2 regions of the Streptomyces sp. NPDC057099 genome follow, and region 2 is predicted to be linked to the other one. Evidence: riboswitches for the same ligand, from Rfam matches in the RefSeq annotation. Region 2 holds a riboswitch; the other holds the start of a gene.
What was found. Region 2 has a riboswitch for cyclic di-AMP ahead of ACFT4A_RS09460 (transglycosylase SLT domain-containing protein). Riboswitches for the same ligand answer to the same signal wherever they lie in the genome.
Positions count from the first base shown of each region.

Region 1: linked by a shared signal. The riboswitch ahead of ACFT4A_RS00835 (C40 family peptidase) and the one ahead of ACFT4A_RS09460 (transglycosylase SLT domain-containing protein) in region 2 are both predicted to bind cyclic di-AMP.

Region 1 covers NZ_JBHUTX010000001.1:168,920-178,516, reverse strand. The annotation lists gene ACFT4A_RS00845 (ATP-dependent Clp protease proteolytic subunit) at 51-686, shown strand; gene ACFT4A_RS00840 (hypothetical protein) at 694-1,002, shown strand; cyclic di-AMP (ydaO/yuaA leader) riboswitch at 1,348-1,560, shown strand; gene ACFT4A_RS00835 (C40 family peptidase) at 1,564-2,037, shown strand; gene ACFT4A_RS00830 (ATP-binding protein) at 2,103-2,561, opposite strand; gene ACFT4A_RS00825 (helix-turn-helix domain-containing protein) at 2,775-3,635, shown strand; gene ACFT4A_RS00820 (DUF397 domain-containing protein) at 3,645-3,875, shown strand; gene ACFT4A_RS00815 (8-amino-7-oxononanoate synthase) at 3,927-5,054, opposite strand; gene bioB (biotin synthase BioB) at 5,206-6,381, shown strand; gene ACFT4A_RS00805 (adenosylmethionine--8-amino-7-oxononanoate transaminase) at 6,389-7,669, shown strand; gene bioD (dethiobiotin synthase) at 7,671-8,396, shown strand; gene bla (class A beta-lactamase) at 8,479-9,378, shown strand; gene ACFT4A_RS00790 (endonuclease/exonuclease/phosphatase family protein) at 9,388-9,597, shown strand, end outside.
Region 2 covers NZ_JBHUTX010000005.1:192,171-212,372, forward strand. The annotation lists gene ACFT4A_RS09425 (glycosyltransferase) at 1-1,698, shown strand, start outside; gene ACFT4A_RS09430 (hypothetical protein) at 1,695-2,135, shown strand; gene ACFT4A_RS09435 (glycosyl hydrolase) at 2,132-3,292, shown strand; gene ACFT4A_RS09440 (polysaccharide deacetylase family protein) at 3,309-4,064, opposite strand; gene ACFT4A_RS09445 (glycosyltransferase) at 4,148-5,455, opposite strand; gene ACFT4A_RS09450 (GNAT family N-acetyltransferase) at 5,497-6,567, opposite strand; gene ACFT4A_RS09455 (HAD family hydrolase) at 6,754-7,602, shown strand; gene ACFT4A_RS09460 (transglycosylase SLT domain-containing protein) at 7,566-8,330, opposite strand; cyclic di-AMP (ydaO/yuaA leader) riboswitch at 8,336-8,512, opposite strand; gene ACFT4A_RS09465 (polyprenyl synthetase family protein) at 9,014-10,024, shown strand; gene ACFT4A_RS09470 (outer membrane lipoprotein carrier protein LolA) at 10,266-11,540, shown strand; gene ACFT4A_RS09475 (ATP-binding cassette domain-containing protein) at 11,582-12,577, shown strand; gene ACFT4A_RS09480 (ABC transporter permease) at 12,564-13,445, shown strand; gene ACFT4A_RS09485 (flavodoxin family protein) at 13,465-14,046, opposite strand; gene ACFT4A_RS09490 (amidase family protein) at 14,147-15,436, opposite strand; gene ACFT4A_RS09495 (DUF6668 family protein) at 15,499-16,002, opposite strand; gene ACFT4A_RS09500 (tetratricopeptide repeat protein) at 16,164-17,831, shown strand; gene ACFT4A_RS09505 (M28 family metallopeptidase) at 17,853-18,800, opposite strand; gene ACFT4A_RS09510 (VOC family protein) at 18,944-19,417, opposite strand; gene ACFT4A_RS09515 (winged helix-turn-helix transcriptional regulator) at 19,425-19,850, opposite strand; partial or broken gene ACFT4A_RS09520 (MFS transporter) at 20,017-20,202, shown strand, end outside.

The sequences.
Region 1 (9,597 bases), on a different contig from region 2:
ACAGAGGAAGCTGTCGCCGAGGACAGCCCTGCCGCGAGGAGGGGTTCACCATGACCCGACCGTCCGCCCGTCATGTGCTGCCCGAGCTCACGGAACGCACGAGTTCCGGGCAACGGACCATGGACCCGTACTCGAAGCTGCTGGAGGAGCGGATCGTCTTCCTCGGGACGCCGGTGGACGAGATCTCGGCGAACGACGTGATGGCTCAGTTCATGTACCTCGAGCACCAGGCCCCGGACCGCGACATCCAGCTCTACATCAACTCCCCCGGCGGCGCGTTCCACGCGATGACGGCCCTCTACGACACGATGCGCTACGTCACCTGCGACGTGGAGACGGTCTGCCTGGGCCAGGCCGGGGCGGCCGCCACGGTGCTGCTGGCGGCCGGCACGCCGGGCAAGCGGTCCATGCTGCCGGACGCGCGCCTGGTGATCCATCAGCCTTCCCTGCCCGAGCCGGTCCAGGGACAGGCCAGTGATCTGGCGATCCAGGCCGACGAGCTGCTGCGGATCCGGACCCGCATGGAGGAGATGCTCGCGCTGCACACGGGCCGCACCCGGGAGCAGGTGAGCGAGGACATCGAGCGGGACAAGATCCTCACCGCCCGGGAGGCGGTGGAGTACGGCCTGGTGGACCGGATCGTCCCCGACCGCAAGGCCACCATGGCCGCGCCGACCGGAAGGTGAGCCGCCGGTGCTGCCGCCCGAACTGCCGCCGCTGCCCGCCCTGACCCGTGCGGAGGCGGAGCTGATCGACCGTTATCTGGAGGTCGTGGACCTGCTCGGCCGCGTCAATCCGGCGCTGCACGGCGACACCTACCGCGGACTGCGCGCCGCCCAGGCCCTGGTCGGCAAGGCGACCGCGCTGCGTGACGCGCTGGCCCTGATGCACCAGCGGGGCGAGACGGAGCTGCACGCCGACACACTGGCCCGGGCGCTGCGGGTGCTGGACGGCGAGCGCCGCACCGCCCGCGTCACCCTGCCCCCGGAGTCCGTCGGTTGACGCGGAGCCGGCCGATCCATCGGCCCGGACGCGCGCTCTGTCGACGTGGCGTCCGGGCTTGAGTCGAAACGGGCCAAACGACGTACCGCTGTTCGGAGTAGACGGGACACCAATTTTTGGACCGTCACGGTTGCGCGACGCGCACGCCGGAGGAGCGGAATTAGACATTCCGTCGCTGGTCCGGCGGTGCGCGGCGTGGTGGACACCCGGTCGAACACAGACGTGTCCACCCGAACGGGTGAGTGGTGAGTAACAACACAAATCCCCGGTTCCGTTGGGATTTCATGACAACCATCAGTCAAGATCCCTGACTGACGACAAGACCCCGCCACAGCGGCGGGGCGATCCGGGCGGACGCCGAGTCCTGCCGCCGCCTGGATGACCGGTCGACAGGAGTGGATCGGCAGGAGTGGAGGACCCAAGCACGACGGGTCGCCGGGACGGTCACGCCATGACCGGAACCGAGCAGCCCTTGGGGTGAAGCCGCGTCAGCGGCCGGGCAACTTCGCCAGCCCGAATCCGACAGGTCATCCTTCACAGGCGGCTGACGAAGGGTTGCGCATGACTGCGCTCAATCGTGTCCCGTCGCTCATGGTCCGGGCCGGTACGGCCTCGGCCCTCACCATCGCCGCCGTGGGCGGCTCGATCGTGGCCCCCGGCCTCTCCTCCGAGGCATCGGCAGCCACGTCGGCGACCAAGGCACTCCAGATAGCGGCCTCGAAGAAGGGATCGCCCTACAAGTACGGCGCCACCGGCCCGCACCGGTTCGACTGCTCGGGCCTCACGCTGTACTCGTTCAAGAAGGTCGGCAAGAAGCTGCCGCGCACTGCCGCCCAGCAGTACAACAAGACCCGCCACATCTCCGCCCAGAACCGCAAGGCGGGAGACCTGGTGTTCTTCCACTCGGGCCGGAACGTGTACCACGTGGGTATCTACGCGGGTAAGAACAAGCTCTGGCACGCCCCGAAGAGCGGGGACGTGGTGCGGCTGCAGAAGATCTGGACCAAGAGTGTCTGGTACGGGCGCGTGAAGTGATCCCACGGGCGTGCGGCGCTGCCTGAGACGCGCCGCCGCACGCCCACGGCGGCTGCGCGGTGGGGCTACGGCTCCTGCTGTCCCGCCGCCGTCATGGGCTGGGCCGGGACGGTCCAGGGAAGTTCGACGGAGATGGTCTTGCCGCCCTCGCGGGTGGGGCGGATCCTGAGCCTGCCGCCGCATTCGGCGGTCAGCCAGCGGATGATGACCAGGCCGCGGCCGTTGTCCTGCTGGACGGCGGCGGGGAGCCGTCTGGGGAGCCGTGGGTGGCTGTCCGTGACACCGATGCGCAGCCGTTCGTCGCGGTCCAGGGCGACGTCCACCGTGAACGTGGGCGACTGCCCGAAGGTGTGCTGGACGGCGTTGGTGGCGAGCTCGGAGATGATCAGCCGGACGGTGTCGGACACCTCCGTGTACGCCGGCAGGCCCCACTCCGCCAGCGTGTCCACCACGTAGGCACGCGCTGCGGAGACCGAGGCGGGATCGCTCGGCAGAGTGACGGATGATTCCAAATGGTCTGCCATGGCGACGTCGTCCCTTTCCCACGGGACCGCAGCCCGACACGGAGCGGACGGTTCGAGTACGGTCCCGGACTGGTGCTTCGCCGCCAGAGTGCCACCAGAACACCCGCGAAGGGCGGCGATCCACCAAGATATGCATATATCTGTCGCCCAAAGCGGTGAACTCTACGACGCGAGACCGTATTCGGGTGGCTCGGAAGGAGTAAGGAGAAGCCCATGCAGCACGGTCCCGCGGTGCGCCGCCGGAAACTGGGCGCCGAACTGCGCGCGCTGCGCACCTCGGCGGGTCTCACCAGCGGTGAGGCCGCCCGGCTGGTGGGCTGGCACCAGTCCAAGGTCAGCCGGATCGAGACGGGCACGAGCGGGGTGAAACCGGCCGATGTGCGGTTACTTCTCGACACCTACGGTGTGACGGACTCCCAACTTCGCGAACTGCTCCTGGTGTTGGCGGAATCCGACGACGGGAGCGGCCGGCACCACTGGTGGCACGCCTACCGCGGGGTGCTGCCGCCGACCTACCGGGACTTCATCAGCCTGGAGTCGCAGGCCACCGCCATGCGCACGCTGGAGACCACCGTCGTCCCGGGGCTGCTCCAGACGCCCGAGTACGCGCGCGCGGTGACGAAGGCCGCGGTGGAGGGGCTGTCGGAGGACCGGCTCGACACGCTGGTCGAGGTGCGACTGGCCCGGCAGGACGTGCTGCGCGCGGATCCGCCGCTGGAGCTGAGCGCCGTCCTGGACGAGGCCGTGCTGCGGCGGGAGGTGGGCGGGCCCGGGGTCATGTCCCGGCAGCTGGAACGCCTGGTCGAGGCCGCACGCTTGCCCCAAGTGCGGCTCCAGGTACTGCCGTTCGCCGCCGGAGCACACATCGGTGTTACCGGCCCTTTCGTTGTCTTCTCATTTTCGAGCACTTCTGATCTGAACGTGGTTGTTCTCGACCACTTGACGAGTAGCCTCTACCTCGAACGGAAAGAAGACCTCCAGGCCTACACGGAGGCCTTCAACGCCCTTCAGATCCACGCCCTTTCGCCCGAGGACTCGTTGGATTACATCGCCGGGACAGCCGCCGGCGCGTAAGGAGGCACCATGCGTGCACTGCCTCGTCATGTCCCCTCAAGCATCGAACTGCACGGTGTGCGGTGGTTGCGCAGCAGCTACAGCACCGGCGCGAACAACTGCGTCGAGACCGCGTGTCCGGACACCCCGCCCTGGGCCGGACTGCTCGCCGTGCGCGACTCCAAGGACCCGGCCGGGCCCGCGCTGCTCTTCTCATCGAGGAGCTGGGCGGAGTTCACGGCCGCGGTCGACCACATCTGACCGTTTCTGATCAGTCCGTCATCGTGTGACGCACGGCCGTGTCACGCCGACTCATGGCCGCGTCTCGCCGATCAGCCGTACAGCGCGTTCGATCTGTTCCCCGGTCAGGTCCGCGCGGGCGGTCAGCCTGAGTCGCGAGATGCCGTCGGGCACGGAAGGAGGACGGAAGCAGCCCACGGCCAGGCCCGCCGCGCGGCACTCGGCCGCCCAGCGCACGGCGTCCTCGGGAGAGGGCGCACGCACCGAGACCACCGCGGCGTCCGGACGTACCGCTTCCAGACCCGCGGCGGTCAGGCGTGCGTGCAGTTCGCCCGCCACCGCGCGGGCCCGTGCCGCCCGCTCCGGCTCGCGGCGCAGCAGCCGCAGGGCCGACAGGGCCGCCCCCGCCGCCGCGGGGGCGAGTCCCGTGTCGAAGATGAACGTCCGTGCCGCGTTGACCAGGTGGTCGATCACCCGGGCGGGGCCGAGGACGGCTCCGCCCTGGCTGCCGAGCGACTTGGACAGCGTGACCGTGACGACGACGTCGTCGGCGCCCGCGAGCCCCGCCGCGTGCGGGCCGCCCCGGCCGCCGTCCCCGAGGACGCCCAGGCCGTGGGCGTCGTCGACCACCAGCCCGGCGCCGTGCTCCCGGCAAGCCGCGGCGAGGGCCGCGAGCGGGGCCGCGTCGCCGTCGACCGAGAAGACCGTGTCGGACACGGCGATCGCGGCGCCCTCGTGTGCCGAGAGTGCCTTGCGGACGGCGTCCGGCTCGGCGTGCGCCACCACCTGGGTCGTGCCGCGGGCCAGCCGGCAGCCGTCGATGAGCGAGGCATGGTTGCCCGCGTCGGAGACGATCAGAGAGCCGTGCGGGGCCAGCGCGGTGACCGCCGCGAGGTTGGCCGCGTAGCCGGAGGAGAAGACGAGGGCCGCCTCGGCACCGCAGAATTCGGCCAGTTCCCGTTCCAGTTCCGCGTGCAGTTCGGTGCTGCCGGTGACGAGCCGGGAGCCGGTGGAACCGCCGCCCCAGACCCGCGCGGCACGGGCCGCGCCCTCGGTGACCTCGGGGTGCCGGGCCAGCCCCAGGTAGTCGTTGCTCGCCAGATCGAGGAGCGGTGAGGCTGCCGGACGGGGGCGCAGAGTCCGTACGAGTCCGGCGCGGCGGCGCACCCGCGCCTGCTCGTCGATCCAGCCGAACGCCATGGGTGGTCCTCCGGGAGAATTTGTAGGCAGTGCACAGACACTAGCGGGACCACCAGCAGGTCAGTATGTGGCAATACCCACACGTCGAAGCGACTCTGTTGTACGAACTCTCCTTGGCCCGGAGCGGGTCCGTAGGACAGGATCGGCTCTCATGGACCTGCTGAACACGCTGGTGGACAAGGGGCTTCGGCGCGAGCTGCCGACCCGCGAAGAGGCACTCGCCGTCCTGGCGACGTCCGACGACGACCTGCTCGATGTGGTGGCCGCGGCCGGGAAGGTGCGCCGGCACTGGTTCGGCCGACGGGTGAAACTCAACTATCTCGTCAACCTGAAGTCCGGCCTGTGCCCCGAGGACTGCTCCTACTGTTCGCAGCGGCTCGGCTCCCAGGCCGGGATCCTGAAGTACACCTGGCTCAAACCCGACCAGGCCTCCGACGCGGCGGCGGCCGGTGTGGCCGGGGGTGCCAAGCGCGTGTGCCTGGTGGCCAGCGGGCGCGGTCCGACCGACCGGGACGTGGACCGGGTCTCCGACACGATCAAGGCCATCAAGGAGAGCAACGAGGGCGTCGAGGTGTGCGCCTGTCTCGGACTGCTCTCCGACGGGCAGGCCGAGCGGCTGCGCGAGGCGGGCGCCGACGCCTACAACCACAACCTCAACACGTCCGAGGCGACGTACGGGGAGATCACCACCACGCACACCTACGCCGACCGCGTGGACACGGTCGAGAAGGCCCATGCGGCGGGCCTCTCCGCCTGCTCCGGGCTGATCGCCGGCATGGGCGAGTCGGACGCGGACCTGGTGGACGTCGTCTACTCGCTGCGCGAGCTGGACCCGGACTCGGTTCCGGTCAACTTCCTGATCCCGGTCGAGGGCACCCCGCTGGCCAAGGAGTGGAACCTCACCCCGCAGCGCTGCCTCAGGATCCTGGCGATGGTGCGCTTCGTCTGCCCGGACGTCGAGGTGCGCATCGCGGGCGGCCGGGAGGTCCATCTGCGCTCGATGCAGCCGCTCGCCCTGAACCTGGCCAACTCGATCTTCCTCGGCGACTACCTGACCACCGAGGGCCAGGCGGGCAAGGCCGACCTGGAGATGATCGCGGACGCCGGGTTCGAGGTGGAGGGCACCGACCAGGTGACGCTGCCCGAGCACCGGTCCGGCGGCTGCCACGACGGCGGCGGGGTCTGCGGCTCCGAGGGCGGTGGGGGCTGCGGTTCCGCCGACGCCGCCCCGGAGGTCTCCGAGCCCCGTACGGCCGGCGACGCCCGTACGGACCTGGTCGCCGTCCGTCGCCGGGGCGCCGGAACGGACCTCGCGCCCAATGCCTGAGCGGACGGTGCCGGAGCTGACGGTGCCCGAGCTGCTGGAGCTCGACCGGCGGCATGTGTGGCATCCGTACGGCCCGATGCCCGGACGGCAGGAACCGCTCGTCGTGGAGTCGGCGAGCGGGGTGCGGCTGCGGCTCGCCGACGGCTCGGGAGAGCTGGTCGACGGCATGTCGTCCTGGTGGTCGGCGATCCACGGCTACAACCACCCGGTGCTCAACGAGGCGGCGCGCGGGCAGCTGGAGCGGATGAGCCATGTGATGTTCGGCGGGCTCACCCACGAGCCCGCCGTACGCCTGGCGAAGCTCCTTGTCGACATGTCGCCCGAAGGGCTCGAGCATGTCTTCCTCGCCGACTCGGGGTCCGTGTCGGTCGAGGTCGCGGTCAAGATGTGCCTGCAGTACTGGCGTTCGCTGGGGCGTCCCGGCAAACAGCGGCTGCTGACCTGGCGTGGCGGCTATCACGGGGACACCTGGCAGCCGATGTCGGTGTGCGATCCCGAGGGCGGGATGCACGAGCTGTGGACCGGGGTGCTCCAGCGTCAGGTGTTCGCGGACGCGCCGCCCGCCGAGTACGACGAGGCGTACGCCGAGCATCTGCGCACGACGGTCGAGCGGCACGCCGACGAGCTGGCGGCGGTGATCGTCGAGCCGGTGGTGCAGGGCGCGGGCGGGATGCGCTTCCACTCCCCCGCGTATCTGCGGGTGCTGCGCGAGGCGTGCGACGCGCACGACGTGCTGCTGGTGTTCGACGAGATCGCGACCGGTTTCGGCCGTACGGGCGCGCTGTTCGCGGCGGAGCACGCGGCCGTGACGCCGGATGTGATGTGCGTGGGCAAGGCGCTGACCGGCGGTTATCTGACCATGGCGGCGACGCTGTGCACCGCGCGGGTGGCCGACGGGATCTCGCGGGGCGAGGTGCCGGTGCTCGCGCACGGCCCGACCTTCATGGGCAATCCGCTGGCCGCGTCCGTGGCCTGTGCCTCGATCGAGCTGCTGCTCGGCCAGGACTGGCTCGCGGAGGTCAAGCGGATCGAGACGGGGCTGCGGGACGGGCTCTCGGCCGTCGCGGACCTGCCGCAGGTGACGGACGTGCGGGTGCTCGGCGCGATCGGGGTCGTGCAGCTGGACCACGCCGTGGACATGAAGGCGGCCACCGAGGCGGCCGTACGCGAGGGCGTGTGGCTGCGGCCGTTCCGCGATCTGATCTACACGATGCCGCCGTACGTCACGGGCGACGCGGACGTGGCGCGGATCGCGCGGGCGGTGTGCGCGGCGGCGCGGGAGGGATGACATGACGGTACTGGTGATCACGGGCACGGGCACGGAGGTCGGCAAGACGGTCGTGACCGCCGCCGTCGCCGCGACGGCGAGGGCGGCCGGCCGTTCGGTGGCCGTGCTGAAGGCCGCGCAGACGGGCGTACGGCCGGACGAGCCGGGCGACGCCGCCGAGGTCGCGCGTCTCGCGGGCGCCGTGACGACGGCCGAACTCGCCCGGTATCCCGAGCCGTTGGCCCCGGCCACGGCCGCCCGGCGGGCCGGTCGCACCCCGGTGCATCCGCACGAGATCGCGGAGGCCGCCGCCAAACTGGCCACCGAGCACGACCTGGTGCTGGTCGAGGGGGCGGGCGGACTGCTCGTACGGTTCGACGCGGCCGGCGGCACCCTGGCGGACGCGGCCCGGCTGCTGTCGGCGCCGGTGCTGGTCGTGGCACCGGCGGGACTCGGCACCCTGAACACGACGGAGCTGACAGCGCGTGAACTCCGCTCCCGGGGGCTGGACCCGGCCGGGATCGTGATCGGGAGCTGGCCCGTGGCACCGGACCTTGCCGCCCGCTGCAATCTGGCCGACCTGCCGGACGTGGCCGGGGCGCCGCTGCTGGGTTCCGTGCCCGCGGGGTCGGGGGGCCTCTCCCCCGCCAGTTTCCGCTCGGCCGCGCCGCAGTGGCTGGCGCCTCGCCTGGACGGTACGTGGGACGCGGAGGCGTTCCGGGTACGGGAGGCGCCCTCGGCGTCCTGAGTCCCGGCGGGCGCGCGGTGAAACCGGCGCGGGCGTGATCGCGTGTTGGACTACGTACGTGATCACCTCTGGAGGGAACACCTTGCACGCGACACACTCACGCCTGTCCCGCCGCACGGCCCTCGCCGTGGGCACGGCCGCCGCTCTCTCGCTGGGCGGCGGCACGGCCCACGCGTTGCCCGCCTCGGGCGGTGTCACCGCACGGCTGAGGGAGCTCGAGCAGAAGCACACCGCACGGCTGGGCGTCTACGCCCGCAATCTGCGCACGGGCCGGACCGTGGCCTACCGGGCGGACGAACGGTTCCCGATGGCCTCGGTGTTCAAGACGCTGGCCGCCGCGGCCGTCCTGCGCGATCTCGACCGCGACGGCGAGTTCCTGGCCAAGCGGATCCACTACACGCAGGACTACGTCACGAAATCGGGGTACTCCCCGATAACCAAGGAGAACGTCGCGACCGGCATGACCGTCGGTGAACTCTGCGACGCCACCATCCGCTTCAGCGACAACACCGCGGGCAACCTGCTGCTCGTGGAGCTGGGCGGGCCGAAGGCCGTCACGCGCTTCTGCCGCTCGATCGGTGACCGGGTCACCCGGCTGGACCGCTGGGAGCCCGAGCTCAACAGCGCGGAGCCATGGCGCGTGACCGACACGACCTCCCCGCGCGCCATCGGCCTGACCTACGCCCGTCTGGTGCTCGGCGACGTGCTGGAGCCCCGGGACCGCGCGCGGCTCACGGACTGGCTGCTGCGCAACACCACGAGCGGCGAGAAGTTCCGCAAGGCGCTGCCCGCGGACTGGCTGGTCGCCGACAAGACCGGCGGCGGACGCTACGGCGGCAACAACGACGTGGGCATCACCTGGCCGCCGGACGGTCCGCCGATCGTGATGTCCGTCCTGACCACCCAGCCGGAGGAGGACGCCCCGTCCGACAACCCGCTGGTGGCCGGGGCCGCCGCGCTGCTGGCGTCGGAACTGGGCTAGGGAGCACGGGTGAGAGAGGGGCGGTCGTGGGACGCCTGGCTCGTCGCGGGCGCCGTCGGTGTCGCCGGCCTCCTGGCCCTGCACTCCGCCGTGCCCAACGGGGCGGGACGGCTCGGAAGTCTCCTGGAGACGTTCCTGCCGTGGCTGGGCGTGGCCGTTCCTCTGCTCGGCTGTCTCGCCGCGCTCAAGCGGTCGAAGGCGGGGCTGCTCGCCTGCCTG
Region 2 (20,202 bases):
GACGACTACGGCCTGATCACCGCGCTGCACCCCACCTTCTGGGCGGGCCTCGCGGTGCTCACCACCGGCTTCTGGTTCACCGTCCGCGATCCGCGCCGACGGGGCGGCTGGGCGGCGGCGTACGTCCTCGGGCTGCTGGTGATGGAGCGGGCCACCCAGGCCGTGGTCTACCCGACTCCGCTGTACGCCTGGGCGTGGAAGCACGAGGCGGTCATCGACCATCTGCTGACGGCCGGCGGTCTGCAAACGGCCGACCAGGTCGGCGACATGGCGGTGTACGACCAGTGGCCGGGCTTCTTCGCCGCCCAGGCCGCCCTGGTGCGGCTGCTGGGCGTGGACTCGACGGCGATGTTCATGGCCTGGTGGCCCCTGGCATCCAGTCTGATGCTGCTGCTCCCGCTGCTGCTGATCTACCGCACCTTCACCGAGGACCGGCGGCTGATCTGGACGGCGGTCTGGCTCTTCTACGTCGCCAACTGGGTCGGGCAGGACTACTTCTCGCCCCAGTCCGTGGCCTACGCGCTGCATGTCGGCGTCCTGGCCGTCGTCCTGCGCCGCTTCGGCCGGTCCGCCGTGCGGCGCGGGCAGCCCCGGCAGGCCGTCTGGACGGTGGTGATCACCGTCATGCTCGTGGCGATCGTCATCTCCCACCAGCTCACCCCGGGCATGCTCGTCGTCTGCCTGCTCGCCCTGTGCCTCAGCCGCCGCTACCGCGACTGGGTCCCGGTGGTCACCACCGTCGTGATCTTCCTCGCCTGGTGTCTCACGGCGGCGCTGCCCTTCCTGTCCGCCGCGATGCCGGACATGATCCGCTCCATCGGCGACGTCGGCGCCAACGTCGAGACGGGATACGGCGCCACCCCGACCGGCACCGGAGCGATCGCGACCTCCTGGGCGGCCCGGCTGCTGTCCGGCTCCGTCCTGCTGCTCGCGGCCCTCGGCGTGCTGCGCCAACGGGTGCTGCGGCACCGGGCCCGGCCGCTGCTGCTGATCGCGGCGGCCCCGCTGCCGATGTTCGCGGCCAGCAGCTACGGCAGCGAGATGATCTTCCGGGTGCTGCTCTTCATGCTGCCCGGCGCCGCGTTCTTCGCCGCCGCCGCGCTGCTGCCCAAGGTCCGCACCCTGGCCGCCGACGCCGCCGCCCGGGAAGCCGGCAGCCGGCAGGCCGCCTCCGCCAAGGGCAACGCCAAGGGCGGACGACGGTGGCTCGGCGTCTGGCTGCCGCTGGCCGCGCTGCTCGGCGGAACCCTGGCGTTCGTCCCGGCCTACTCCGGCAAGGACCGGATCAACTACTTCCCGCCGCAGGAAGTGGCCCTCGTACGGCAGCTGTTCGACCAGGCGCCCGACGGCTCGCTCGTCGTGGCGGCCAACCGCAACTATCCGCTCGCGTACGACTCCTACTGGAGCGTCGACCACTACTGGTTCCTCGACGACGCCCGCAGTCATGTCGACCGGATCGTCCAGAAGCCGGCCGCCACTCTCGCCAGTGACATGGCCGGGGTGGAGCGGCCGGCCCGGGCCTACTTCCTGCTCACCCAGGGGCAGTCGGCCAACTCCGAGATGAACGGCCAGCTCACCAAGGCGCAGCTGGACCGCATCCGGAAGTCCGTCGCCGCCTCACCGCGGTTCCGGCTCGTGGCGCAGAACAGCGCCGGATGGCTCTACGTACTGAAGCAGTCCGAGGGAGCGGAGCGATGACACCGCAGGAACTCGTGGTCCGGATGCTGCCGCCGTTCGGCGGCTGGCTCGCGCTCGCCGCGCTCGCCCTGCCCGGCGGATCGCCGCTGCGGGGCGCCGCGGTCGTCCTCTTCCTGGCGACCGGCCCGGGCGCGGCGATGGTCAGAGTCTGCGCCCCCGCACTGGGGGCGCGGCCCGCCGAAGGGCCCGTCGAGCGCCGGGACCCGGACTTCGCACGCCACTCCGACCTGCTGGAGCGGCTGATGCTGGTGCTGTTCATGAGCATCGGTGCCGTGATGCTCGTCGCGACCGTCCTGATCGCCACGCACACCTTCAGCGCGCAGCGGGTGCTGCTGACGCTGACCCTGCTGACCACGCTCGCCGCGTTCTGTCCGCCGCTGCGCGCCTCCCCGCAGCCCAGGGCGACGCCGAGTACACCGAAGGGTTCCGCTCAGTGAGGTTCAACCGTCCCCACCGGTCCGACCGTTCCCACCGTTCCCGCCGATCCCACCGCCCCTTTCGCCGCGACCCGAACACGACGACCGAGGAGCGGCCGGCGGCCGGCCCGTTCGCATCGAGCCGGCGCCGTCTGCTGATCACGTCCGCCACGGTCGTCACCGCGGTCCTGGTCGGCGCAGTCGCCCTCCGGAACGCCTCCGGACCGGACCCCCAAGGCGCCGGTTCCAGGGCGGACTGCCGTCCCACCGCACTCCTGGAACCGCCCTGCGGCGCCTGGTTCGGCGCGTTCGTGCCGCACGAGCGCGGCGACCTGCCCGAGAAGGTGCGCGCCTACGAGAAACGCGTGGGCCGCGAGCTGGACATCGTGTACACGTACCACGACATGTCGCTGCCCCAGGGCACCCGCCGCGAGGGCCAGCTGCTCACCCCCGAGGAACAGCGCGTCGGCGAGGACCACCTGCTGCTGCTGTCCTGGGAGAGCAAGTGGTGGGGCGGCACGAAGCAGCAGCAGCCGACCTGGAAGCAGATCGCGTCCGGCGAGCTGGACGACAAGGTCGTCGACGTCCAGGCCCGGCGCATCAAGGACTACGGCAAGAAGGTCTTCCTCTCCTTCGACCTGGAGATGGACACCCGCACCCCGGACAACGGCACCCCCGCCGAGTACGTGAAGGCGTACCGGCACATCCACGACCGGTTCCGCGAGCTGGGTGTCGACAACGTGGTGTGGACGTGGATCACCACCGGCTATCTCGACCACGCCGACGAGATGAAGCGGATGTATCCCGGCGACCGGTACGTCGACTGGATCGGCTACAACCAGTACAACTACTACCGCTGCCACAACACGGGCTGGATGAGCTTCGCGCAGACCCAGGACGCCGCGCACGACTGGATCCGCGAGAACATCTCCGACGACAAGCCGCTGATGCTCTCCGAGTTCGGCACCGCCGAGGACTCGGCCCGCCCGCAGCGACAGGCCGAGTGGTACGCCCAGGTGCCCGGCGTGCTGAAGGGCCTGGACGGCGTCAAGGCCGCCCTCCAGTGGAACTACCGCGACCCCGGACCGCACTGCAACCTGGCGCTGGCCAACGACGCGGCCTGGGACAGCCTGCGCAAGGCGGCCGCCGACCCGTACCTCAACCAGCCGCTCAAGTAACGGCCGGGCGCGCCGGTCAGCCCGCGAACTCGGGCCCGTGCACGACGGCACGGGCCCGCCGGTACCACCGCCACCCGATCGTCTTCGGCCCGTCGCGGTACGGCGCGACCCGCGCGCCCGCCCCCGCCAGCCAGCCCTCGACATCGGCGACGGTGTGGGTACGCCGGACGATGAGCCGGGCGATGCGGTACCGCTCGTCGTGGTCGGAGCTGAGCGCGTGCCGTACGGCGGTCGCCGTCTCGTAGCCGGCCCGGGCCGACATGGCCCGCACCCGCGGGCTGTTGTAGCCGTGCGGATAGGCGAGGTGGCGGACCTCGTGCCCGAGGACGTCCTCCAGCACGGCCTTCGACGTGCGCAGTTCGTACGCGAGGTCCTTGCCGGACAGGGTGTCGAGCTGGGCGTGGGTGACGGTGTGGCTGCCGATCTCCATGCCGGAACGTTCCAGCTCCGCCGCCCGGTCCAGGGTCATCATCGGGGCGGGCGGCAGCAGACTGCGGCCGCCCGGGGCGATGGCGCCGGTGGTGAGATAGGCGGTGGCGGGCAGCCCCCGTCCGGCCAGTGTCTCGGCGGTCGGGCCGGGCAGATCGGCGAAGCCGTCGTCGAAGGTGAGCAGCACCGGCCGGGGCGGCAGGGGTGCCCGCCCGGCCAGATGGTCGGCGATCGCGCTGATCGTGACGGGCGTACGGCCGCTGTCCGCCAGGGCGTCGAGATGGGCCGCGAACTGCTTCGGCGTGACCGTGAACTCGGCGATCCAGTCGGGCGGGTCGTCCATCACGGCGTGGTACAGGAAGACGGGGATGGCCGGGGTCCCCGAGGGCGATATCGGCCCCTCACCACGCGTCCGTGCCGACGTCCTCATCTCGCCCCCCGAACCGTCGCGCCGACCGTCGCGCGCAGCGCCCGCCGCGCCCGCACATAGCCGACAGGCCCGTACAGCATCCCCCTGCGCTGCAGCCGCGACAGCCGCCGTGGCCAGGGATGCGTCCGCACGTCGTGGTCGCCCGGCGCGCCGCCCCCGTCCGTCTCGCGTACGGCCGTCAGCGTCCGGGCGTGGGCGAGACCGCGGGGCAGCCGTGCGAGGAACGCCGGCAGCAGCGCGGGCCGGTTCACCAGCACCGCGGTCAGATAGGCGGTGAGCCCGGCGCCGTAGCCGTACGCCTGGGTCTCCAGGTCCCGCCAGGTCTCCCGGTGGTGGTGCCACACCAGTGCGGACGGCGTGTAGCGCAGCCGGTGGCCCTGGGCCAGGACACGGACGAAGCCGTAGAGGTCGTCGCCGCCCCGGGCGGCCGTACCGGCACCGGTGGCCGGGTCGAAACCGCCGACGGAACGCAGCACCGCCGTTCGGAACGCCATGTTGGCGCCGGAGCCGAACCGCCCCGCCGTGAACGGGAACAGCGGTTCGTCGCCCGGCGGACGCGCCGGGTCGTACGTCCTTGGAGTGAAGCCCTTCGCGAAGCCGCCGTGGCTCTCCAGCAGCACCTGGGCCGGGGTCGTCAGCCGCGCGGGCAGGATCAGCCCGGTGGCGCAGCCGAGTGCGGCGTCGGCGGCGAAGGGCGCGGTCAGCTCGGTCAGCCAGCGCGGATCGGCGACCACGTCGTCGTCGGTGAAGGCGACCACCTCGCCCCGCACGGAAGCGAGACCCGCGTTGTGCGCGACCGCGAGGCCGGGCACCCGCTCGCACACGTACCGCACGCGCTCGGCGTACTTCCGCTCGATCAGCTCCCGCGTCTCGTCCGTGACGGGCGCGTTGTCCACGACGACGATCTCAAACCGGGGGTGGTCCTGCGCCAGCAGCGAGTCCAGCGCGCGGGCCAGCTGCCCGGCCCGCTCCCGGGTCGCGACGACGACACTGGTGTACGGAGGCTCACCGGCAAACCCAAAGTCCTCGACATCCCGGGCCGCACACTCCGCCCGCGCCCGCCCCTCCAGCACACCCCGCGCGTCCGCTCCCTCAGGCACCCGCCCCAGCAGCGTGCCCACGGGCCGCCCACCCCTGCGGACCAGCACGAACACCTCGCCGTGCGTCACCGGCGGGCCCCCCGGACCGGGTCTGAGCACCGCCTCCTCACCCTCGAGTCCGTCGAGGTCCAGCTCGGCGACCTGCACCGCCCCGATGTCCAGGAACCGCCGTATCTCCTCCCGCGCACGCGACGAACGAGCCATGCGCCCCTCACCCCCCACTCGTGTCAGGTACGAACTCGTGCTCAGCCACGGCGCAGCCGAGCCGCGCCCTTCAGGGTCCGCGCGGCCAGCGCCGCGAGCCGCGGCCTGCCCCGGACGAAACTGTGCGCGCGGCGCGCCGGCTCACGGCTCAGCCAGTGCAGCGCCGCGCCCGCCCCCGGCCGCGTCACCGCACCCTCGTACACGGGCAGTTCGCCCGTCTTCAGCGCGTCCTTGTACTCCGCCGCGCCCCGCCCCAGGTCGAGCATGCCGATGCCCTCGGCGGCCGCCGCCTCGGCCATCCGCAGGTGCAGCACCAGACCCGGCGAGTACTTCGCGAACTCCGGGTCGTAGGCCGGGAACCAGCAGGCCAGGACGGACGTCGAACGCAGTCCGAAGTGGGCGGCGACGGGTCGCTCTCCGGCGTACAGCACGGACAGCGTGCCGCCGCACTCCGGTGCCCGGGTTTGGGCCAGCCGTCCCACGAGCCGGGTGATCCACTCGCGGGCGAAGCGGTCCTGCCGGCCCGTCCTGCGGTACTGCGCCGACTTCCACTCCATGAGGGTGCGCAGCGCGGCCGGGTCGCGTTCGTCGAACACGAACCGCGTCTCTCCGGCCTGCCGTCCCAGCCTGCGCTCCTTGGCCAGGGTGGTCTTCAGGAACTTCGGCGACTGGGCGCGCAGCACCGACTCGTACGTCTCGTAGCCCTTCTCCACGTCGACGACGTAGGTGGCGTGCTCCTCGGCCGCGTACCGGACGAACAGCCGCTGCTCGGCCTCCAGGTTGTCGAAGGCGAAGCTCGACACCGAGCAGGCCTTGAGGAGCCGGCCCGCGTCCAGGTCCAGGCCCGGCCGCAGGATCGCCCCCTGCGCGTCCGAGACCCCGAGCCCGATCGCCCGGCCCTGGCCCAACGGGCCCCGTTCATAGGGCAGGAAGCCGACCGGCTCCGGCCCCTCGTACACCACCGCGATCCGGGCCTGCGGCCTCACCAGGCCGACGGCTTCGGTGAACTCCGGTTCCATGAAGGGGTTGCGCGGTGCCTCGGAGGCAGCGCGCAGTGCGCGCCAGCGCTCCTTCTCCCCTTCGCCGAGCTCCCCGGGCCCAGCCACGCGAATGCGCCCACTGCTCAACCTGACCCCCCGATCAAGTCCCCCCTGGACACATGGAAGGTACCGCCCGAGACGGCCCCGACGGTAGGTAGCGGACCATGTTGTTGCCAACTGGTACAGAGGCCTTCAACCGGGCAATCGGTGTCCACGGTGCGATGAAACGAAGGGGCGCGCTGTCCGTATTCTCAGATCATGGCCGCACCCATCGCATATTCACTCATCGCCACCGACCTGGACGGAACGCTGCTGCGCGGCGACGACACCCTCTCCGACCGGTCGCTCGCCGCGCTCGCGCGGGTGGCGGACACCGGTGCGCAGCACCTCGTGGTGACGGGCCGGCCGGCACCGCGTGTGCGACCGCTCCTCGACGACCTCCGCTGCACGGGGCTCGCGGTGTGCGGGCAGGGCGCGCAGGTGTACGACGCGGGCGCGGACCGGCTGCTGTGGTCCGTCACCCTGGACCGGGAACTGGCGGAGACCGCGCTCGGCAAGATCGAGGCCGAGGTGGGGCAGGTGTACGCGGCGGTCGACCAGGACGGGGTCGACGGGCTCACGCTCATCGAGCCGGGCTATCTGATGCCGCACCCGACCCTGCCGGCCGTCCGGGTCGAGCGGCGCGACGATCTGTGGGGCGAGCCGATCAGCAAGGTGCTGCTGCGCCATCCCTACCTGACGGACGACGAGTTGGCGGCGACGGCCCGTTCGGTGGTCGGCTCATTGGCGACGGTGACGATGTCGGGGCCCGGCACGGTCGAGCTCCAGCCGTGCGGTGTCACCAAGGCGACGGGCCTGGCGCTGGCCGCCGAGCATCTGGGGCTGCGGCCGGCGGACACCATCGCCTTCGGTGACATGCCCAACGACATCCCGATGTTCGACTGGGCCGCCCACGGCGTCGCGATGGCGAACGCCCATCCCGAACTCAAGGCCGTGGCCGACGAGATCACCCTGTCGAACGAGGACGACGGCATCGCCGTCGTCCTCGAGCGACTGCTGGGCGGGACGGATCAGTACGGGCCGTTGACGTTGTCGATCGAGCCGTAGCGGTCGGCCGCGTAGTTGCAGGCCGCGGTGATGTTGGCGACCGGGTCGTACGGGTCCCACGACGTGCCGTCCACGTGGTAGGCCTGGAAGGTCGGGTCGATGGTCTGGAGCAGGCCCTTGGACGGGGTGCCCTTGACGGCGTTGGAGTCCCAGTTGTTGATCGCCTGGGGGTTGCCGGACGACTCGCGCATGACGTTGCGGTAGATGCCGTCGTACGACCCCGGAATGCCCTTCTGGCCCATGATGTCCAGCGCCTCGCGGATCCATCCGTCGAGGTTGTCGGCGTAGGTCTTCGCCGAGGCCTGGGTGGCCTTGGCGACGCCGCCGGCGGGCTTGGCGGGGGCGGACGACTTGGCCGCCTTCTTCGCGGCGGGTGCCTTGGTCGTCGACACCTTCAGCTTCAGACCCGGGTGGATCAGCTTCGGGCTGTCGCCGATGGCGGAGCGGTTGTCCTTGTAGAGCTTCTTCCAGCCGCCCGCGACGTCGTACTTGTCCGCGATGCGGTAGAGGCTGTCGCCCTTGGCCACGGTGTACGTGAGCGACTTGGGCTGGGCCGCCTGGGGCACGGACTGTGCGACGGCGGGTGCGCTCTGCGGCGCCTCGGCGGCGCTGGCGTAGGTGGCTCCGAGGAGCGGGAGGGTGAGTGCCGCTGCGCCGGTGCCGGCGATGGCGACACCTCGGGTGAGCGGGTTGGTTCTGGGGCGACGGTGCTTGCCTCGTCCGGCCATGGCGATATTCCTCTCCGGCGCCTGCGAGGTGAGCTGTCGGGTTCGGGCCGGGAGGTGCCCGGCCGCGTACGGCGGTGTACTGCCGTGCGCGGCTTCACCCCGAGCCGTGCCGCTGTGCGGACCGGCGACTTACCTGGGTCCCCCGCTCCTGCCCTGCGTGAGTGAGTCGGTTCATGTGGGGGTCCGGGCGGTGGCAGGATTCGGCGTCCGCCGGACAGGCCGGGAACGTATGCGAGAGCACATGTCGGGAACAAGCACCGGAGTCACATATCGCGCGGTTGACCTTGGTCGGGGGCATTTGGCCCGCTTGATCCTTTGCGGGAGCCAAGGCTCAACTGGCGTTCGGCTGAAGGGGGTACGGGTCGATGCCGGGGTGCGGCGACACAGGGGTTAACGTGATTCAACTCACTGATCACGGGCCTGTGGGGCAATTCCCGCCAAAGGGAATTTGCTCAATCATCATGGCAAATCGTGTATATCTCACTACCTCCCGGTAAGTCGATAAATGTCTGTTCTTATGAGCTGATCGAAAACATAACGGTCGTGATCAGATACCACCCGGCCTGTAACCATGGGCGCTGGCGGTGATCGAAACGTGACCGGATACGCTGACTCGAGTGATGGCAGCGACCTATCGACAATCCGCGTAATCACCGGCAGACACAGCAGACAGGAGACCCCTCGTGACCGACGTCGGGCCGTTCGGGCTGAGCGTGCGGGACCAGGCTCTGGAAGCCGATGTCCAGGCCGGGTTGGCGGCTGTCGAGGAAGGCTTGTTCGAGGCCACCAAGAGCGAGGTGCCCTTCATCACGGAGGCCGCCCAGCATCTGGTGCGGGCCGGCGGCAAGCGGTTCCGTCCGCTGCTCGTGATGCTCTCCGCCCAGTTCGGTGACCGCTACGCGCCCGGGATCGTGCCGTCGGCCGTCGTCGTGGAGCTGACCCACCTCGCCACGCTGTACCACGACGACGTGATGGACGAGGCGACGGTGCGCCGCGGGGTGGCGAGTGCGAACACTCGCTGGGGCAACTCCGTCGCGGTCCTCACCGGCGACTTCCTCTTCGCCCGTGCCTCGCACACCCTGGCCGACCTCGGCCCGGAGGCGGTGCGGGTGCAGGCCGAGGCGTTCGAACGGCTGGTGACCGGGCAGATCCTGGAGACGGCCGGACCGCAGGACGGCCGCGACCCCGTCGAGCACTACCTGGACGTGCTGGGCGGCAAGACGGGTTCGCTGGTGGCGGTGTCGTGCCGGTTCGGCGCGATGATGTCCGGCGCCGACGAGACGACCGTGGACGTGCTGACCCAGTACGGCGAGCGGCTCGGCGTCGCCTTCCAGCTCGCCGACGACGTCCTGGACATCGCCTCCGACTCCCACGAGTCCGGCAAGACGCCCGGCACCGATCTGCGCGAGGGCATCCCCACCATGCCGGTGCTGCGGCTGCGCGAGCGGGCGGCCCGGCTCGGGCTCGCGGACGACATCGCCCTGTGCGAGCTGCTGGACTCCGACCTCACCGACGACGAACGGCACGCCGAGGCCCTGCGCCTGCTGCGCGCCCACCCGGCGCTGGAGCAGGCCCGGAAGGACACCGTCCGCTACGCCCAGGACGCCCGCTCGGCACTGGCCCCCCTGCCCGAGTGCGCCGCGAAGACGGCACTCGTGGAGCTGTGCGACGCGGTGGTGCACCGGGCGGGCTAGCCCCGAAGCCGCCCGAACCGGCCCCCGTCCCCTACGGGTCGGGGGAGGAGCCGCTCCTCCGTGTCATACCCCAGCAGTACGTGGAGTTGAGTCCGGGGTCTGACGTATTTCCCTGGCCGATTTGGTCAGATGGACACCAGGGAAAACACCACTCCTCACCTGTTCGGGTGAGAATGGCGGCTCAGGGACGAGTGCGTGGACGACACGGACAGCCGCCGCCGACCACGGAGGTAGGGCACACATGGCACCGTACGCATCCGACGACAGCACGACCGCCGGGGAGGTCGACGAGCAGCGTTCCGGACGGCGCAAGGCCGCGCGGTACGTCGTACCGGTCACGGTGATGGGGGTGGCGGCCGCGACGATCGGGCTGGTCCCCGCGCTCGCCGACTCCGGTGACCCCGACCTCCCGAAGATCACCGCACAGCAGCTCATCGAGAAGATCGCGAAGTCGGACGTCCAGCAGCTGTCCGGCACCGTGAAGATCAGCACGGACCTCGGGCTGCCGGACCTCGGCGGGCTGGAGAGCAGCCTGATGTCCGGTGCCGCGGGCCGGGGCGAGGGCGGCTCCTCCGCCGACCCGACCGCCAAGCTCACCGAACTGGCCTCCGGCACGCACACCCTGCGCGTCGCGGCCGACGGCCCGGACAAGCAGAAGCTGTCGCTGCTGGAGAACGCCGCCGAGTACAGCATCGTCCACAACGGCAAGGACGTCTGGGCCTACGACAGCAAGTCGAACGAGGTCCACCACGGCACGGCCTCCGAGAGCGGCAAGGACCACCGGCAGCAGCCGCCGGCCACGCCGAAGGACTTCGCCGAGGAGGCCCTCAAGGCGGCCGACGACACGACCTCCGTGACCGTGGACGGCACCGCCCAGGTCGCCGGCCGGGACGCCTACAAGCTGCTCATCAAGCCGAAGCAGTCCGGCTCGACGGTCGGCGCGATCACCGTGGCCGTGGACGCGAAGACGGGCACCCCGCTGAAGTTCACGCTGACCCCGGCGAGCGGTGGCTCCGCCGTCGTCGACGCGGGCTTCACCCAGGTCGACTTCGCCAAGCCGGCCGCGTCGACCTTCGACTTCACCCCGCCGAAGGGGGCGAAGGTCACCGAGGAGGAGGCGCCCGAGAAGGGCTCCGAGAAGGGCCTCGAGAAGGGCTTCGGCAAGGACTTCGGCAAGGACTTCGACAAGGGGGAGGCCCCTCGGCACGCCCCGAAGTCCCTCCCGAAGTCCGATGAGGACCTCGGCCAGGGCCTCGACGGCATGAAGACCATCGGCGAGGGCTGGAACGCGATAGCCACCTTCGACACCGGCGGCGAGGGCGTGCCCTCCGGCAAGGCCGGCGGCGACCTCGGCGGCTTCGTGGACTCGCTCGGCGACAAGGTCACCGGCAAGTTCGGCTCGGGCACGGTCTTCTCGACCCGCCTGGTCAACGCCCTGATCACGGACGACGGCAAGGTCTACGTCGGTCTGGTCACCAAGGACGCGCTGGTGAAGGCGGCCGACGCCGGCAAGTAAGTCCCGTACCGCCACGGGGCGTCGAGAGAACGAGGAAGCCGATGGGCGAACCGTCCGCCACGGAATCGGAGCGGCGGGAGGCGCGGGGTGAGTCCGAAGACCCCGCGGACCCCGTCATCTCCACCCGCGCGCTCACCAAGCGCTACCGGGGCGGACAGCTCGCCGTCGACGGTCTCGACCTGACCGTCCCGGCGGGCAGCGTCTTCGGCTTCCTCGGCCCCAACGGCTCCGGCAAGACCACCACCATCCGCATGCTGATGGGCCTCATCGAGGCCACCTCCGGCACGGCGCGGGTCCTCGGGCAGCCCATGCCCCGGGCCACCCGCGCCGTGCTGCCGCACGTCGGCGCCCTCATCGAGGGCCCGGCCCTCTACGGCTTCCTCTCCGGCCGCGACAACCTCATCCGGTACGACTCGGCCGACCCGGCCGCCGATCCGCGCACCCGGCGGGCCCGGGTCGCCGCCGCCCTGGACCGGGTGGGCCTGACCGCCGCGGGGAGCAAGAAGGCCAAGGCGTACTCGCTGGGCATGAAGCAGCGCCTGGGCCTCGCGGCCGCGCTGCTCCAGCCGCGCCGGCTGCTGGTGCTCGACGAGCCGACCAACGGCCTCGACCCGCAGGGCATGCGCGAGATCCGCACCCTGATCCGGGAGCTGGCCTCGGACGGCACGACCGTCTTCCTCTCCTCCCATCTGCTCGACGAGATCGAGCAGGTCTGCACGCACGCGGCCGTGATGGCCCAGGGCCGACTGATCACTCAGGGCCCGGTGGCGGAGCTGTCCGCCGGGGCACGCGGCCGGCTCGTCGTGACCACGCCGGACCCGGCGGAGGCGGCCCGGGTGCTGAAGGAGCAGGGCGTCGGCGACCTCGTCGTCACCGACGACCGGGTGACCGGCGAACCGCCGGACCGCGACCTCGCCGACGTGAACGCCGCGCTGGTGACGGCCGGGGTGCGCGTACGCGGCTTCACCGTCGAACGGGCCTCGCTGGAGGACGCGTTCGTGGCGCTGACGGGGGAGGGGTTCGATGTCGCAGGCTGACACGGCGAAGGCCGCCGTACGCCCGGTGAGTCCGCTGTGGACCTTCGGGCTGCTGCGCAGCGAACTCACCACGACCTTCCGGCGCTGGCGCACCCTCGCGCTGCTGGCCGTCCTGGCGGGCGTGCCCGTCCTGGTCGGCATCGCCGTCAAAATCGAGACGGGTGACGGTTCGTCGCCCGGCGGTGGCGGGGGCGGAGGACCGGCTTTCATCTCGCAGATCACCAACAACGGCCTGTTCCTCGTCTTCACCGCCCTGGCCGCCACCCTCCCGTTCTTCCTGCCGATGGCGATCGGGGTCGTCGCGGGCGACGCGATCGCCGGCGAGTCGAACGCCGGCACCCTGCGCTATCTGCTCGTCGCCCCGGCCGGCCGCAGCCGTCTGCTGCTCACCAAGTACGCGACCGTCGTCATCTTCTGCCTGGTGGCCACCCTGGTGGTCGCCGTCTCGGCGCTGACGGTCGGCGCGCTGCTGTTCCCCCTGGGCGACCTGACGACCATCTCCGGTACGCGGATCAGCTTCGCCGAGGGCCTGGGCAGAGCCCTGCTGATCGCCGTCGCCGTCGCCGCGTCACTGATCGGCGTCGCGGCGCTCGGCCTGTTCGTCTCGACGCTCACGGGCAGCGGCATCGCGGCGATGGCGACCACCGTCGGCCTGCTGATCACGGTCCAGATCCTCGACCAGATCCCGCAGCTGCACGCCCTCCAGCCGTACTTCTTCTCGCACTACTGGCTGTCCTTCGCCGACCTCATGCGCGAGCCGGTCTACTGGGACGACCTGACGAAGAACCTCGGCCTCCAGGCCCTGTACGCGGCGGTGTTCGGCTCGGCGGCCTGGGCCCGCTTCACGACGAAGGACATCACGGCCTAGAGCTCTTCGCCGTCTGGGCTCACTCCTCGTACAGGAACCGGGCGGGCGGTGCCTCCTGGGAGAAGAACGTCTTCGCCCGGGTCAGCGCCTCGGTGTCGTTCAGCACGTCACCGGGCTTGCTGCCGTTGCCGAGCAGCACTCCGCCGAAGCGCATCCCCATGTACGCGGCCGAGTTGTGCAGCGTCCCGATCAGCGGGTCGGCGACCACCTCCTCCCGGTGCGCCAGGGCGGTCACGCCCCACAGGGTGCGTCCGGCCAGGGTCGCCTTGAAGTCGAGGCCGGGCGTGCGCAGCCAGCCCGACCAGTAGTCCAGGTAGCGCTTGGTCTGTGCGGAGACCGAGTACCAGTACAGGGGCGTGACGATCACGATGTCCGTCGCCGCGAGCGTGGCGTCGAGGAGCAGGGCGTGGTTGCCCTCGGTGGGGCGGACGTGGTCGCTGTCGTGCCGCAGGTCCTCGAAGTCGGGCACGGGGTGCTCGGAGAGGTCGAGCCACTGCTGTTCGGCGTCCGGGGGCAGTTGCTCGGCGGCCCGACGGGCCAGCAGCTCGGAGTTGCCCTCGGCGCGGGCGCTGCCCAGGACGAAGAGGAAGCGGCGGGTCATGGTGTCCCCCAGAAGAAAGGCGTACGGCGATTACACGCGCTTGCATCATATGCGTGCGCATTCAAATCCGCCAGGGGTGCCCGTCACGCGGGCCTGCGCGTCAGCTCTCGATACGTGCCTCCGCCTCTCGCGCCACGGCCAGCAGCAGCGCCTCCCGCCCGTGCGGCGCGACCAGGTGCAGCCCGGCCGGGCAGCCGTCCTCGCCGAAGCCCGCCGGGAGGCTCAGCGCCGGATGCCCGCTGAGGTTGAACGCCCAGGTGAGCGAGGTGGAGTAGCGGTCCCCCGGCCCTTCGTGGCCGTGCGGGGCGGTGGGTGCCGTGGGTGTCAGCAGCAGCTCGCCATCCTCGAACAGCCCGGCCAGCCGCCGGTCGTTCTCCGCCCGGTCGCGATGAGCCCCTGCCAGGTCGGCGCCGGGTGCGCGCAGGGCGAGCCACGCGGGCCCGGGGTCCGTGAGCCGCAGCGGCACCCGCGGTCGTACGAGCCGTACGACGCCCGCCGCCACGAGCCGTTCCACCGCGGCCCGGGCGAGGGCGACCGGCTCCGGATCGGGCCCGGCGAAACCGAGGTCGGGCGACCAGACGGCGGTGACGGGCAGGGGCGGGGCGACGGGCTCCGGCTCGCCCGTCACCACCTGCCACCAGCCCGCCGCGTCCGACGCCGAGCGGGCGAGCACACCGGGGACGGCAAGCCCCGTACGGTCGGCGGAGGGCAGCCGCCCGGCCGTGGCCTTCAGCCCGACGACCCCGCACCACGCCGCCGGGATCCGCACCGACCCGGCCCCGTCACTGCCCGTCGCCAGCGGCACCAGCCCGGCCGCCACCGCCACCGCCGACCCGGCCGAGGAACCGCCCGGCGTACGGTCGGCCCGCCACGGATTGACGGTCCGCCCGCGCGCACCGAGCCCCCAGGTCTGCCAGGGCGTCCCCGGCCCGGGCGCGGAGGTCGCCCCTACGACCACCCCTCCGGCTGCGACCAGCGGCCCCGCGGCCCGCATCCCGTGTCGGCCCTTCACGGCGATGGGCACACCGGCGAGTGGCAGGGGCCCGGCCTCCATGAACCCGTCGGCGACACCCCCTGGCCCTTCGGCACCACTCGTGCGAGGGGCATCCCCGGATCTGTCGGCATCACTCGTGCGAGGGACACCCCGGGGCCTGCTGGCTGCGCTCCTGCGAGGGAGATCCCCCGACCTGTCGAGGGCTCCGCTCGTGCGCCGGGGGTGCTCGGAACCGTCGGCTCCACTCGTGCGGGGGACACCCCCGGCGCACCCGTCGAGCAGCGCGTCCACCTCGCCCGCCCGCCGCAGCGCCTCCTCGTGCCACACCTCGACGAACGCGCACAGCTCCGGATCGGCCCGATCGATCCGTTCCAGTGCCGCCGCGACCACGTCCACCGCGCGCAGCTCCCGGGCCCGAACGCCCGCCGCGATCTCCCCCGCCGACAGGGGCGCGGCCGTCAGCGTGCCGCTCCCGTCAGTCTGGCCAGGGGCGCCGTCTCGCGCGGCGGGTGGCCCAGTTCACCGAGCCGCCAGGACGGCATCCACGGCACGCGGTACACGTCGATGACCGCCTCCAGGGCCTTGACCCGCTGGGCGAGCGGGCGGGGCAGCCGGCCCGGGGCGTCCGCCACGAGGACGACGCCTTCGAGGTCGAGCCCCGGCGGAGCCTGGCCGCGCCGGAAGATCTCCACCGCACCGGCGACCGTGTCCAGCCCGGCCGCGTGCGTCCGGGCGACCAGCAGCACCGACGGCGGATCGCCCGGCCCGGGCCAGGCGCGGCCGCCGTCATGACCGCCGTAGACCGCGGCGAGCGTGGAGACGCCCGCGCCGCCGTGCGTGCCGACCCAGGAGAACCGCCGGGCCCCGGCATGGGCGTGGGCCGGCTCCGGCGGTCCCGGCTCCGGGGTGGTCACCGGGCCGCGGATCCAGATCTCCGGGCCCTGTCGCATGCCTGTCTGCATGCACCTCTCCTCCCTCGTACTCCCGATCTTCATGCCGACCGGAACAACGCGCGCCGGGGCCTACAGTCCTTGGGACGAGCCTGTGACACCGCGGTGACGTGAGAAACGGGAGCGAGCGGACACACTCGACAAGTAGGTGTACGACGCCGAGTGAGGGGACGATGTCGCGACTCAGCCGCGAGAAGAAGCGGGAACAGAAGCAGGCCGCACACGCGGCGACTCCGGCGGCGCCGATCGACGTCCATGTCCCCGGGGCAACAGGACACGGTGCCGGAGCCGGTGTCGGAGCGCCGGGGGTGTCCGACGGCGCGTCCGTCGGCGGCGTCCCGGTCTTCGCGGCCCCCGGCGAGGAGATCCAGAAGGCCGTCCTGAACCGCCTCCACCACATCGCCCTCGCCACCGGCCATGCCGTCCTCGCCACGATCCACGACGAGCGCATCGGCTACGTCGTCCCCCTCCGGGTCGAACCGGACGGCTCCAGCCACTTCACGGCCGAGCCGGTCCGTACGACACCGCCGGAGGAGTCCGTCACCGGACGCCCGCCGCACTCCCCGACGACCGGCCCGACCACCCGCCCGGCCCCGGAACCGACGACGGCCGGCGCAGCGGTGAAGTGGCCCGAGGCCGGCACACCCACACCACCGACCGCCGCCCCGGCGACGGAGTGGCCCCCGGCCGCCGCCGCTGAGCAGCCCCCGGTGGGCGCGGCTACGGAGCCGCCCTCGGTCGGCCCGGCCGTGGAAGCGCCCTTGGCCGGCACACCCACGCACCCTCCGACCGCCGGTCCGGCGACGGAATGGCCCCAGGCCGGCGCCGCCGCTGAGCCGCCCCCGGTGGGCGCGGCTACGGAACCGCCCCTGACCGGCCCGGCGACGGAATGGCCCCCGGCCGCCGCGGATGCCGAGCCGCCCCAGGTCGACGCCGTCGCGGAACCGCCCGCACCCGGCACGCCCGGACCTATGCCACCCGCGGCGGAGCAGGAGTTCCCGCGGAGCGACAGCGCCACACACGTCCTGCGCCCCGTCCCGGAGTCGGACGACCTCGGCGCGGCCCCGACGTTCCGCCTGCGCGCCGTACAGGAGCCGCCCGCACCCGAAGACACACCCCCCGGCCCGGTCACACCGCCCGGCACCGTCGTGCCCCCGACCGGTGAGTTCGGCCCGCCTCCGCCCATGGACGTGAGGCCGCTCCCCCTCCCCGAAGCGGGTCCCGTCGTCGAGCCCCGGCGCACCAGGAAGCCCGACCCGGTGCTCGAAGCGGAGATGCTGGCCGACCTCGACGCCAAGCCCACGCCCGCCCGTGGTTTCGACGCCGTCGCGGAGGCCATGTTCGGGGACGAAACCTCTAACACCTCGGGCGACTCGGCAGCCCCCGCCCTCGTCGCGGAGCCGATCACCCGGATCAACGAGGCCGTGAAGGAGGGCAGGATCGAGGAGGCGGCCGGGCTCGCGGAGCAGACCGTCGCGCAGGCGTCGGCGGCGCTGGGGCCGGAGCACCCCGAGGTGCTCCGGCTGGGTGAACTCAGCGCGTACATCGCCTATTTGGCGGGCGACCCGCTCCGTGCCTTCCGGCTGTCGCTCGACCTGGCCGGTGCCCGCCGCCGTACGGGCGACGCGGAGGCCGCCTACGGCAACGTGCAGAGCGCGTCCACCGCCTGGCGGGCCGTGCGCGACCCGGCGGTGGGCCTGGAACTGGGGCGCGACCTGATCGGCCTGTGGACCGAGCTCGCCGCCGAGGACGGCCCGGCCGCCGACGAGATCGAGCAACTGGAGTCGGCCCGGGCCCGCATGGGCCGACTCACGGAACGCGCCCGCAACCAGGAGGGGTGACCCTGACCTAAACGACAGGACCTACTCCGACAGCTCCCACACCGCGTACGCGACCGCGTCGCTGTTGCGGTCGAGGGCCGTGTCGTTGATGTTGGCGGTGGTGTCGCAGGAGGAGTGGTAGCACCGGTCGAAGGCCTGCCCGGCCGTACCGCCCCACTTGGCCGCCTGCGCCGCCGTCTTCGCACGGCTGGCCCCGGTGAACAGGCCGCCCACCGGCACGCCCGCGCTCTTGAAGGGCGCGTGGTCGGAGCGGCCGTCGCCCTCGGTCTCGATCTCGGTCGGGACGCCGAGGCCGGTGAAGTAGTCCTTGAAGGTCTTCTCGACCGCCGGGTCGTCGTCGTAGACGAAGTAGCCGGGGTTCGGGGAGCCGATCATGTCGAAGTTGAGGTAGGCGCTGATCCGCGAACGGTCTCCGGTCGTCAGCCGGTTGACGTAGTAGCGGGAGCCGACCAGGCCGAGTTCCTCCGCGCCCCACCAGGCGAACCGCAGATGCTTGGTGGGCTTGTACTGCGCCCGGGACACCGCGAGGGCGGTCTCCAGGACGGCGGCCGAGCCGGACCCGTTGTCGTTGATGCCGGCCCCGGAGGAGACGCTGTCGAGGTGCGAGCCGGCCATCACGACCTGGTTCGCGTCACCGCCGGGCCAGTCGGCGATCAGGTTGTAGCCGGTGCGTCCCGAGGCGGTGAACTGCTGGAGCGTGGTGGTGAATCCGGCGGCGTCCAGCTTGGCCTTCACGTAGTCGATCGAGGCCTTGTAGCCGGTCCGGCCGTGCGCGCGGTTGCCGCCGTTGGCGGTGGCTATGGACTGCAGCTGGGTCAGATGGGCCTTGACGCCCGCCAGGGGAAGGTCGGGCGCCGCCGCCGGTCTCGGGGGAGCGGACGCGGCATCGGCCACGGCACCACTGGTCAGGAGCATGACACTCGCTATGCCGCCTGCTGCCACGGCACGCGCGGAAACGGAGAGCTTCATGTGGGGACTCCGAGTTCCTTCGGGCAGCCCGTGGGGTGTCCGAAGGCCGCCCGGGGTGAATGGGGTGCCTGGATGGTGAGGCTGATGCTGACTCTCCGTCAAGAGCCTGAACAGGACAGGGCGTTACCGGGCCCGCCTCCGTGCTACTGCACGCAGAACTCGTTCCCCTCCGGGTCCGCCATCAGAGCCCACTCGCCGCCCTGCTCCGCCACCCGCCGCAGCACCCTCGCCCCGAGCCCCTCCAGCCGCGCGACCTCCTCCTCGCGCCGCCCCTCGCCCGGGTGCAGATCGAGGTGCAGCCGGTTCTTGACCGTCTTCGCCTCCGGCACCCGCTGGAACAGCAGCCGCCGCCCCAGCCCGGTCCCGCTCTCCTCCTCGAACGGGTCCTCGGGGTGCCGTACGGCGACCAGGTCCCGGAAGGCGTGGCGGCCGTGGAACTCGACGACGAGGTCCTCCGGCACGACACCGGCGCCGAGCAGCTTCCCGATGAGGACGCTGTTGTCCTCGACCTCGTAGTGGAGCGCGGCGGCCCAGAAGTCGGCCTGCGCGTGCGGGTCGTTCGCGTCGATGACGACCTTCCAGTGCACGGGGGCGGGACGTGCCGGTGTCTGTGTCATGTACCAGTTATACGGCGCGGGTGTCGTACGCGGTCCGGGCCGCGGCGATCTCGTCCTGGTGTTCCTCCGTCCAGGTCACCAGGGACTGGATCGTGGAGTGCAGCGTCCTGCCGAGGGAGGTCAGTTCGTACTCGACCCGCGGCGGCACCACCGGGTGCACGGTCCGCTTCACCAGCCCGTCCCGCTCCAGCGACCGCAGGGTCACCGTCAGCATCCGCTGGCTGACCCCGTCGATCTCCCGGCGCAGCTCGGTGAAGCGCAGCCGCCGGTTCTCCAGCAGTGCGATGACCAGCAGCGACCACTTGTCGGCGATCCGGTCGAGGATCTGCCGGACCTGGCAGTCCTCCCGGGTGTCCCACTGGAAGGGGTCGGCGTCGCCGTAGTCCACGGTGCTCTCGCGGTTACTCGGTGACTTCGAAGTGCCTTCTTCCATGTCTCCCGATGCTGCCGGAGGCTGGTCGTGGTTACAAGAGGGAACCGACCCTCGGTTGCGTAACCGACTGACGGCGGAGGAGTGTGGACTGATGGGCACCCGTGCCTGGGCGCTGCTGCTCGTTCTGTGCGGAACGATCTTCCTCGAAGGCATCGACATCGCGATGATGGCGGTGGCGATCCCGGCCATCCGCTCCGACCTGGGGCTGGGCACCGACACCGCGGCGTGGGTGATGAGCGCCTACGTGCTCGGCTACGCCGGCTTCACCCTCCTGGGCGGCCGGGCCGCCGACCTGCTCGGCAGGCGCCGGATGTTCCTGCTCTGGCTGGCCGTCTTCCTCGCCTTCTCGGGG